2 regions of the Streptomyces sp. NPDC048514 genome follow, and region 2 is predicted to be linked to the other one. Evidence: riboswitches for the same ligand, from Rfam matches in the RefSeq annotation. Region 2 holds a riboswitch; the other holds the start of a gene.
What was found. Region 2 has a riboswitch for glycine ahead of gcvT (glycine cleavage system aminomethyltransferase GcvT). Riboswitches for the same ligand answer to the same signal wherever they lie in the genome.
Positions count from the first base shown of each region.

Region 1: it holds a riboswitch for glycine, as region 2 does, so the genes downstream of both, gcvP (aminomethyl-transferring glycine dehydrogenase) here and gcvT (glycine cleavage system aminomethyltransferase GcvT) in region 2, are expected to answer to the same signal.

Region 1 covers NZ_JBICWT010000001.1:7,864-13,059, forward strand. The annotation lists gene ACGFT2_RS00045 (bifunctional nuclease family protein) at 1-340, shown strand, start outside; gene ACGFT2_RS00050 (MerR family transcriptional regulator) at 609-1,292, shown strand; partial or broken gene ACGFT2_RS00055 (DNA polymerase IV) at 1,472-2,878, shown strand; gene ACGFT2_RS00060 (PRC-barrel domain-containing protein) at 3,253-3,624, opposite strand; glycine riboswitch at 3,744-3,837, shown strand; gene gcvP (aminomethyl-transferring glycine dehydrogenase) at 4,009-5,196, shown strand, end outside.
Region 2 covers NZ_JBICWT010000006.1:169,853-175,048, reverse strand. The annotation lists gene ACGFT2_RS15255 (hypothetical protein) at 73-618, shown strand; gene ACGFT2_RS15250 (enhanced serine sensitivity protein SseB C-terminal domain-containing protein) at 700-1,473, opposite strand; gene ACGFT2_RS15245 (enhanced serine sensitivity protein SseB) at 1,646-2,437, opposite strand; gene ACGFT2_RS15240 (AAA family ATPase) at 2,709-3,389, opposite strand; glycine riboswitch at 3,569-3,661, shown strand; gene gcvT (glycine cleavage system aminomethyltransferase GcvT) at 3,817-4,935, shown strand; gene gcvH (glycine cleavage system protein GcvH) at 5,053-5,196, shown strand, end outside.

The DNA.
Region 1 (5,196 bases), on a different contig from region 2:
CGCCCAGCAGGGCATGGCCCCCGCGCGACCGCTGACCCACGACCTGTTCAAGGACGTGCTGGAGGCCGTCGGCCAGGAGCTGACCGAAGTGCGGATCACCGATCTGCGGGAGGGCGTCTTCTACGCGGAGCTGGTCTTCGCCAGCGGGGTCGAGGTCAGTGCCCGTCCCTCGGATGCCATAGCGCTGGCCCTGCGTACCGGTACGCCGATCTACGGCAGTGACACGGTGCTGGACGACGCGGGTATCGCCATCCCGGACGAGCAGGAGGACGAGGTGGAGAAGTTCCGCGAGTTCCTCGACCAGATCTCGCCCGAGGACTTCGGCACCAGCAGTCAGTGACCGCCGGCCAAGCGGCCGGCCCGTCGGACCGAGGTCCTGGGAGCCGGCACCGATCGGCGGCGCGCGCCGGGCTCGGGGGCAATTGCCACCGGCCACCGAGAGCGTCCTACGGCCTCCCGCGAGCGCATTCGGCTAGCCTTTCCCCGCGGTGGGGCACGGAAAACCACTCCTAGGGTGATTATCACTCGGCGTGCCGAGTGTGGCGATCGTTGACGCACCCCTGGTGACTGCCTACCGTCGAGAAGGCAGGTCAAGGACGGAGGTCGGCGTGAGAACGAGCGGCGACGGTACGACTGGGGGTGCCCCGGGACGCGGTCTCGGGGAGAGCGGTCCGTACCCTTCCCCGAGCTCTCAGCTGCGTTCGAGCGGGGGATACCCTCCTCACGGCAGCGCGGTCGAACACGCTCCGCAGCGACCGGCGGCGGTGCCGAATGGCGGAGGGGCGGCGTCCATGGCGTCCGAGGAGGTCGGATACCGCGGGCCGACGGCCTGTGCGGCCGCCGGCATCACCTACCGGCAACTGGACTACTGGGCCCGGACGGGGCTCGTCGAACCGAGCGTGCGGCCCGCGTACGGGTCGGGCACCCAGCGCCTGTACAGCTTCCGGGACGTCGTCGTCCTGAAGATCGTCAAGCGCTTTCTGGACACCGGTGTGTCGCTGCAGAACATCCGCACGACCGTCCAGCACCTCAGGGAACGCGGCTTCCGCGACCTCGAGCGGATGACGCTGATGAGCGACGGCGCCACCGTGTACGAGTGCACGTCGCCGGACGAGGTCCACACCCTGCTCCAGGGCGGTCAGGGCGTCTTCGGGATCGCCGTCGGCGTGGTGTGGCGGGATGTGGAAAGCGCGCTCTCCCAGCTGCACGGTGAGCGCATCGACACGGGTGAGACGCTCGTCGGTCACAACCCCGCGGACGAGCTGGCCAGGCGCCGCAACCGGGCGGTCTGACCGCCGGTCCGACACCGCCGGTCCGACGGGGCGGCGCCCCAGGCGCCACCGCGGTGTCGGTGCGGTGGTGCGGCGAGCGGGCCACGCGGTGTCGTGGTGCGGGAGCCGGCCGTGCGGTGTCGGCGTCGTGGTGCGGCGAGCGGGTCGCATTGTCAGTGCCGTGGTGCAGCATCGGACATGTGAGAAACGCGCCCACGATCCTGCATCTCGACATGGATGCCTTCTTCGCCTCGGTGGAGCAGGCTTCCAAGCCGAGCCTGCGCGGAAAAGCGGTCGTGGTGGGCGGGCTCGGACCGCGCGGGGTGGTGGCCACCGCCTCGTACGAGGCCCGGGTCTTCGGGGTGCACTCGGCGATGCCCATGGCCCAGGCGCGCAGGCTCGCTCCCAACGCGGCGTACCTGGTGCCCCGCTTCGCCCTGTACCGGTCGATCAGCGAGCAGGTGATGGCGCTCCTGCGGCAGCTGTCACCGCTGGTCGAGCCGCTCAGCCTGGACGAGGCGTTCGTGGATCTGGAGGCCGGGGGGACGGCCTGGGACGAGGATTCGGCGCGGCTGGCCGGGGTGCGGTTGCGCGCCGACATCCGGGCGGCCACGGGACTCACCGGGTCGGTGGGCCTCGCCGCCTCCAAGATGCTCGCCAAGATCGCCTCCGAGGAGGCCAAGCCGGACGGCCTGGTGCTGATCGAGCCGGGGACCGAGCGGGCGCTGCTGGGGCCGATGCCGGTGCGGACCCTGCCGGGCGTCGGACCGGCCACCGGGGACCATCTGCGCAGGGCCGGTATCACCACGGTGGGCGAGCTGGCCGAGGCGGGTGAGGACGAGCTGGTCCGGCTGCTCGGCAAGGCGCACGGCCACGCGCTGTACGCGATGGCGCTGGCGCACGACGAGCGGCCCGTGGTGGCCGAGCGCGAGGCCAAGTCGGTGTCGGTGGAGGACACCTACGACGTGGACATCCACGACCGGCTGAGGGTCGCTCTGGAGGTGCGGCGGCTCGCCGATCGCTGTGTGCGGCGGTTGCGCGAGGCCGGGCTGTCCGGGCGGACCATCGTGCTGAAGGTGCGACGGTACGACTTCTCGACCCTCACCCGCTCGGAGACGCTCAGGGGCCCCTCGGACGACCCGGCGGTCATCAGGGAGGCGGCCGGGCGGCTGCTGGACTCCGTGGACACCACGGGCGGGGTACGGCTGCTCGGCGTGGGCGTCACGGGGCTCGCCGACTACACCCAGGAGGACCTCTTCGCCCAGGCGGCGGGGGAGCGGGCGGCGGGTGACCTCGCCGAGGACGGCGTACCGGAGGAAGTGGGGGAGCGGCCGGAACCCACCGAGCGGCAGTGGCGTGCCGGGCAGGACGTGCGGCACGCCGAGTGGGGCCATGGATGGGTGCAGGGCAGTGGTCTGGGCCGGGTCACCGTGCGTTTCGAGACCCCTCAGTCGGAGCGGGGGCGGGTGCGGACGTTCCGGGTCGACGACGCCGCGCTGGCGGCGGCGGAGCCGTTGCCGTTGGTGCTGGGGGCCGGCTCCGCCGACGCGCCCGGACCTCTCGGGCCGCCCGGCGGTGACCGACCTGGGGCTCCGCCCCGGACCCCGCTCGAAGAACCGCGCGATCATGCCGCTGAACAGGGTCGGGCGCCCGAAGGGGGCGGGTCCGCGGAGCCCGGCCAGGGCCCCGGACACCGTGGGGCGTCTGAACAGCGTGGGGCCTCTGAACAGCGTGGGAGCTCTGAACAGCGCGGGGCTTCTGAACAGCGTGGGGCTTCTGAACAGCGCGGGGCCTCTGGGGAGCATCGGTCCCCTGGACAGGAATGGGCCCTTGGACAGGAGCGGGCCCTCGGGCAGGAGGCTCCCGGACAGGCGTGGGCCCTCGGGCAAGTGGCTCCTGGACAGGCGTGGGCCCTCGGGCAGGAGGCCCATGTCCAGGGGCGGTCCTCTGAACAGGGAGAAGTACGGGGCCCGGGCGGGGGTCAGGTCTCTTCCGTGCCGGCCAGCCTGCCGAAGTCGTGGTCCGGGAGCGGGGAGGACGAGGCGATGTCGAGCCCGTAGTGGTGGTAGAGCTGCAGTTCCTGCTCGGGGGAGAGGTGGCGGCCCACGCCGAAGTCCGGGGCGTCCTTGATGAGGGCGCGTTCGAAAGGGACCCGGAGGGTGCCGTCGATCAGTTCGCTCGGCTCCAGCGGAACGAAGGCGTCCCTGGAGAACAGGCCGGTGCGTATGGCCGCCCACTCGGGCACGCCGGTCGCGTCGTCGAGGTACACCTCGTCGATGGTGCCGATCTTGGTGCCATTGCGGTCGAACGCCTTGCGGCCGATCAGGCTGCGCGGATCGATGTCGGTCTGCACGGTCCCTCTCCCTCCACTTGGTCGCAACTCATCCGTAAGCACTACAAAAGAGCACATTCCAGTGGGCGGCCACTCGAAAGCCCGGGCGTTGACCCCGCTGGTAGGCTGACAGCGGCTGCTGACCCCGTGCGGGAGAGTCCTCCGATCACTCGGAGGCGCCGAAGGAGCAACTCCTCCCCGGAATCTCTCAGGCTCACGTACCGCACGGACGAGGTCACTCTGGAAAGCAGAGCGGGTGTCGTCGGCCTCCGCTCTCACCGACGGGGAAAGCCGGGGCCCACGGGCGCCGGTGAAGCTCTCAGGTTGAGATGACAGAGGGGGAGGCCGTCGGGGTACCCGCGCCGTGGTGCCCCCCGAAGGTCGTCAGACCAGGAGGCCTCCGCAATGACCGCCCATCGCATTCCGCTCTCCGATCTCGAACAGGGCATCCCCTTCGAGCAGCGCCACATCGGGCCGGACCAGGAGGCGCGGGCCAAGATGCTCGCGCACGTCGGCTACGGCTCCCTCGACGAGCTGACCGCCGCCGCGGTCCCGGACGTGATCAAGAACGCCGACGCCCTGGACCTGCCGGGCGCCCGCACCGAGGCCGAGGTGCTCGCCGAGCTGCGCTCGCTCGCCGACCGCAACCAGGTCCTGGGTTCCATGATCGGCCTCGGCTACCACGGCACCTTCACCCCGCCCGTCATCCTGCGCAACGTCATGGAGAATCCGGCCTGGTACACGGCCTACACGCCGTACCAGCCGGAGATCTCCCAGGGGCGGCTCGAGGCCCTGCTGAACTTCCAGACCGTGGTCGCCGAGCTGACCGGGCTGCCCACCTCGGGTGCCTCCCTGCTCGACGAGGGCACCGCCGCAGCCGAGGCCATGGCGCTGTCCCGGCGCATGGGCAAGAACAAGAAGGGCCTGTTCCTGGTCGACGCGGACGCGCTGCCGCAGACCATCGCCGTGATCCAGACCCGCGCCGAGCCGACCGGCGTCGAGGTCGTCGTCGCCGACCTCGACGGGGGCATCCCGGCCGAGGTCGCCGAGCGCGAGATCAACGGCGTGCTGATCCAGTACCCGGGCGCCTCCGGGGCCGTACGCGACATCAAGCCGGTCATCGACCGGGCGCACGAGCTGGGCGCGGTCGTCACCGTGGCCGCAGACCTGCTCGCGCTGACCCTGCTGACCTCGCCGGGCGAGCTGGGCGCGGACATCGCCGTCGGCACCACCCAGCGCTTCGGCGTGCCGATGGGCTTCGGCGGACCGCACGCGGGCTACATGGCGGTGCAGGAGAAGTTCGCGCGCAGTCTGCCCGGACGCCTCGTGGGCGTCTCGGTCGACGTCGACGGCAACAGGGCGTACCGCCTGGCGCTGCAGACGCGTGAGCAGCACATCCGCCGCGAGAAGGCGACCAGCAACATCTGCACCGCGCAGGTGCTGCTCGCCGTGATGGCCGGCATGTACGCCGTCTACCACGGGCCGGAAGGCCTGCGGACCATCGCACGGCGCACCCACCGCTACGCCACGATCCTCGCCGGGGGCCTCGGGGCCGGCGGTGTGGAGATCGTCCACGGCGCCTACTTCGACACC
Region 2 (5,196 bases):
GGCGACACACACGACGCCCAGAGCTTCTTCACATCTTGTGCGGTTGCTCGGGCACACTCGAACGGGGGAACGATGACCACACGCAGAAAGCTCACCGCGAGCACTGCCGCGCTGGCCACGCTGGCCGGATCGCTGACCATCGTCGCGGTGTCGGCCGGTACCGCTTCGGCCGGCTGCCAGCCCGACCGCGACGACCTCAAGCCGCGCTACGTGGCCGGCTCGGCGAAGAAGGCCAGGATCAGGACCGGCCTGGCCAGCTCCGCCGTGCAGGGTCCCGGCCAGGCCCGCTACCACGACGTCAAGTCGGCTGCCAGCTCCGTGGAGGGTTCCGCCGAGGCCAAGGCGGAGATCGGCAAGTGGATCGCCAAGGCCGAGGTCAAGGCCGGTGTGAAGCTCGCGAAGAAGTGGTCGCACAAGGAGGAGTGGGAGTACGTCCTCTACATCGACCGGGGCAAGACGCAGCGCATCCGGATGTGGCACCTCGCCAAGAAGCAGACCATCACCAAGTACATCTGGGACGTGGCCCACTGCTCCAAGACCAAGGTGAAGTGGAAGCACACGATGATCACTCCGATGAAGGGCAACTCCAACAACGTGTGGCTGCGCGAGAACGCCTGACACGTGGCGTGTGAGGAATGAGGACGGGACCCCGAACCGGTGCGGGGTCCCGTTCCCGTCCGGGCCGGCCGGGCGTGCGGTTCAGTAGCCGCCGTGCACCGGCGGATAGCCGTAGCCGGCGGCCGGGGCCTGCGGCGGGAGCTGGGGCTGCGGCGGGGCCGCGTGGGCCTCGCGGTCGTAGAACGGGCGCGCGTTGGCGCGCAGCCACATCACCACCGGGTCGTACTCGTCCGTCATCGCGACCGTCGACACGGGCAGCCCCTCCGGGACCGCCCCGACCGACTGCTGCATCATCGCGCGCACCGAGTCCACCGCGGCGGGCGAGGCGTCGTACACGTCCAGGCCGATGGTGAGGTAGGGCGCCCCGAGCGCCGGCTGCACCCAGGCGCGGCGCAGCGAACGCAGGGCCGGGGTCCGGTGGGCGTTCTGCGTCAGCAGGGCGTAGAACTGCGGGATCTCGATACCGGGTTCGGTGACCCGGAGCGGCCCGGCGGGCTGGCGGTCCAGGCCCGTGGCGATGCGGCGCAGATCCAGCCAGGGGATGCCGACGCCGCCTCCGTGGGCGTGCGGGTTGAGCCAGAGGCCGTAGTGGTCCGGGTAGAGGGTGCGGGCCACGTCGAGTCCGTCGACGACCTCGTAGGAACGGTTCCAGCCACTGGCGGACAGCTCCTGGGCGGAGGTCACGCAGGGGGCGTAGTGGAAGCCGTCGACCTCCATGTCCCCGTACTGGGCGTCCGGGGAGCCGGCCTGGCCGTGCCACAGGAGCATCCAGATCTGGCCGGAGGACGGGGTGGCGAGGGCGCGCAGCAGGGCCTCGTAGGCGTCGTAGCGTCCGGGCGTGACCTGGCGCAGCATGTGCTCGACGCTGCCGCTGTGGCTCGCGCTCACCTGTCGTACCGGCCCTTCTTCGTTTGCCCCTCGTTTCGGAGACAGCTTATGCGCCCGGTGCCCCGGAGCCTCGGGTTCGTCCGCGGGTGCGGGTCGTGCGCGGCCGGCCGTGCGGCTGTCCGCGCACCTTCGGGGCAGGTCAGTGACCGTGCTGGAAGAAGGGGTGGACCTTCGTCCGCAGCCAGTCGGCGACCGGGTCGTCGGTCACGTCGAGGAGGACGAGGTTGACCGGCCACTTGACCGGGACTTTGCCGAGGGCCCGGCCGAGGGCCGCCAGCGGCAGTTCGCGCAGGTCGCCCTCCCAGCTGGAGAGTTCCACGCCGACGAACAGCACCGGGTCGGCCGTCTCGACGGCGGCCAGGCAGCGCCGGGCGGTGCGGACCACGCCGGTCCCGGCGAACTCGGCGGAGGCGGCGGCGAGGAAGTCGACGGGGTCCTCCTGCCAGTCGGGCTCGAAGAGCCGGACCCGGCCGCCCGTGCCGGGACCGTCGAGCGGAGTACGGCCCACGCGGCACAGCTCGGCCACCGCGTCGGGCGGCAGCGGAACGCCCACCACGCCACCGGGGTTCACGGCCAGGCCCGCCTGCGGGGGCAGGCCCTGGGCGAACTCCACGGCGGGCGCGACGGTGTACGACATGTGGGAGCCGGCGACCAGGCGGAGCTGCTCCTCCGAGGTGAACACCGGGACGTACGCCTGGCCGCCGATGTCCATCGTGGGCAGGTCCATCGGGACGCTGTGCGGGTCCCCGCCGTTCGGCAGGGGGACCCACAGCAGGCTCCGGCCGAGGACCTCGATGATCCGGCCGCCCGCGGACGGGATGCCGAGGGAGGCCGAGAGCACCTCCTCCAGCTCGTTGCCGGGCCAACCGCCGTGCGGGTGGGGGTGCGTCTGTGCCGGGAAGTCCGCGGGAATGTCCGCCGGGAAGTCCATCTGCCTACCGCCTGCTGGGAACCACTGCTGTGAGCAAGAAGGCTAGCGGGCGGCGAAAGGTGCCCGTACCCGCGCCCGGTGATCCGCTCGGCCGGGGATGCCGGTGGGCTGATCGCCCGGTGGAGCCGGTGAGCTGTTCGGCCCGGGAGGCGGGCTGGTCGCCCGGTGGAGCCGGTGAGCTGTTCGGCCCGGGAGGCGGGCTGGTCGCCCGGTGAAGCCGGTGAGCTGTTCGGCCCGGGATGCCGGTGGGCCCGGGATGCCGGTGGGCTGTTCAGCCGGTGAAGCCGATGCGGTGCAGGGTGTCCGCCGCGGACCGGTCCAGCACCACCGCCGAGCCGCAGCCCGCGGGCAGCTCGCCGCGCTCGATCGCGCCGAGCAGCCGGGCGGTGGTACGCCGGTGGCGGCCGAAGGCGTACCGGGAGACGCCCCGGCCGCGCTCGCGCTGGCCGTCCCGGGCGGTCTCCGGTGCGACGTCGAGCAGCAGCAGGTGCAGGGTGCCGCCGCGGCGGCGGGCCTCGCGGGCCAGCCAGGCGCGCACCCAGGCCTGGGTGCCGCAGTCGTGCACGGCGACGCCCTCCCCAGCGCGCAGCGCGCGGCGCAGGCCGGTGTAGTGGGCGAGGCGCACCAGGGGGCGGTAGAGCGCGTAGGGCAGGACGCGGGGCAGGCGGTCCGCGAAGCGGTCGCGGGTGTCCTGGGAGTCGATGCGGCGGCCGTGGACCGCGCGCCGCATCAGCGTGGACTTGCCGCCGCCGGGCAGGCCGGTGACCACCACGACGTCCCGGGGGCCGAAGACCAGGGCCCGGGGGCTGTGGCCGTCCCGTTCGCGCAGGTCGCGGACGACCGGTACGGGGCGCCGCGCGCGGCGCTCGCGGGCGGGGGCGGAGGGCTGCTTCGGCACCGCGACACCGGTCGTGGTGGCTGCTGCGGTGACGTACGCCGTGGTCCTGTTCACCGTGATCGTCCTCCCCTGTGGCCTCGGTCATCCTCATGCCCGCTTTACGTAAAGAGAAGGTAATGGGCGAGGGTCGGCGTTTTCGTGCGCGTACTGCCACAGGTCGGTTACGGATGCGGGCCCTGACGGGCGGGGGCGCGGCGTGCAATGATGTGCCCGCCAACTGCATACCGGCCGCTTGAATCCGCGCGGGAGAGTCCCCAGCTTCCTGGGGCGCCGAAGGAGCAAGTCCCTCCCTTGAATCTCTCAGGCCCCGTTACCGCGCGGGCGAGGCACATCTGAAAAGCGAGCCGCTGCCACAGTGGCTCCACCCAAGGTGCAAGCCGTGATCGCCCCCGTGGCGGTCGAGGCGAACCTCTCAGGTTCCGATGACAGATGGGGAGGACGTTCCTCGCCCGTCATGTCTGCCCTGGGAGACGACCGACCGATGAGCAGTACCGAACCCCGTCGTACCGCGCTGGACGCGCTGCATCGCTCGCTCGGCGCGACGATGACCGACTTCGCCGGCTGGGACATGCCCCTGCGCTACGGCTCCGAGCGGGACGAGCACCTCGCGGTGCGGACCAAGGCCGGCCTGTTCGACCTCTCCCACATGGGGGAGATCACCGTCACCGGCGCCGGTGCGGCCGCCCTCCTGAACTTCGCCCTGGTCGGCAACATCGCCTCCGTCGGCGTCGGCCGCGCCCGCTACACCATGATCTGCCAGGCCGACGGCGGCATCCTGGACGACCTGATCGTCTACCGGCTCGCCGAGACCGAGTACATGGTCGTGGCCAACGCCTCCAACGCCCAGGTGGTGCTGGACGCGCTGACCGAGCGCGCCGCCGGCTTCGACGCCGAGGTCCGCGACGACCGCGACGCCTACGCGCTGATCGCCGTCCAGGGTCCCGAGTCCCCGGGCATCCTGAAGTCCCTCACCGACGCGGACCTGGACAATCTGAAGTACTACGCCGGTCTGCCCGGCACCGTCGCCGGGGTCCCGGCGCTGATCGCCCGCACCGGCTACACCGGCGAGGACGGCTTCGAACTGTTCGTGAAGCCGGAGCACGCCGTGCAGCTGTGGCAGGCGCTGACCGGGGCGGGCGAGGGCGTGGGGCTGATCCCGTGCGGCCTGTCCTGCCGGGACACCCTGCGCCTGGAGGCGGGCATGCCGCTGTACGGGCACGAGCTGACCACCGGGCTCACCCCCTTCGACGCCGGGCTCGGCCGAGTGGTCAAGTTCGAGAAGGAGGGCGACTTCGTGGGCCGCGAGGCGCTCACCGAGGCCGCCGCCCGGGCTCAGGAGAACCCCCCGCGGGTACTCGTCGGCCTGGTCGCCGGAGGCCGTCGGGTGCCGCGCGCCGGTTACTCCGTCGTCGCGGGCGGGAAGGTGATCGGCGAGGTCACCTCCGGCGCCCCCTCGCCCACCCTGGGCAAGCCGATCGCCATGGCCTACGTCGACGCGGCGCACTCCGCGCCGGGCAGCGAGGGCGTCGGCGTGGACATCCGGGGCACCCACGAGTCGTACGAGGTCGTGGCACTGCCGTTCTACAAGCGCCAGAAGTAGACACTGGACGCGCGGCGTCCCGACGGCGTGACCCTGCGCACATGTCCCCTGCTCACGAGCAGCTCCATCACTCCCCCCTTTCATCAGCACTCCCGCGCGTACAGGAGAATTCAGGCCATGAGCAATCCCCAGCAGCTGCGCTACAGCAAGGAGCACGAGTGGCTGTCGGCCGCCGAGAACGGCGTCGCGACGGTCGGCATCACCGAGTTCGCGGCCAACGCGCTCGGCGATGTGGTCTACGCCCAGCTCCCCGAGGTCGGC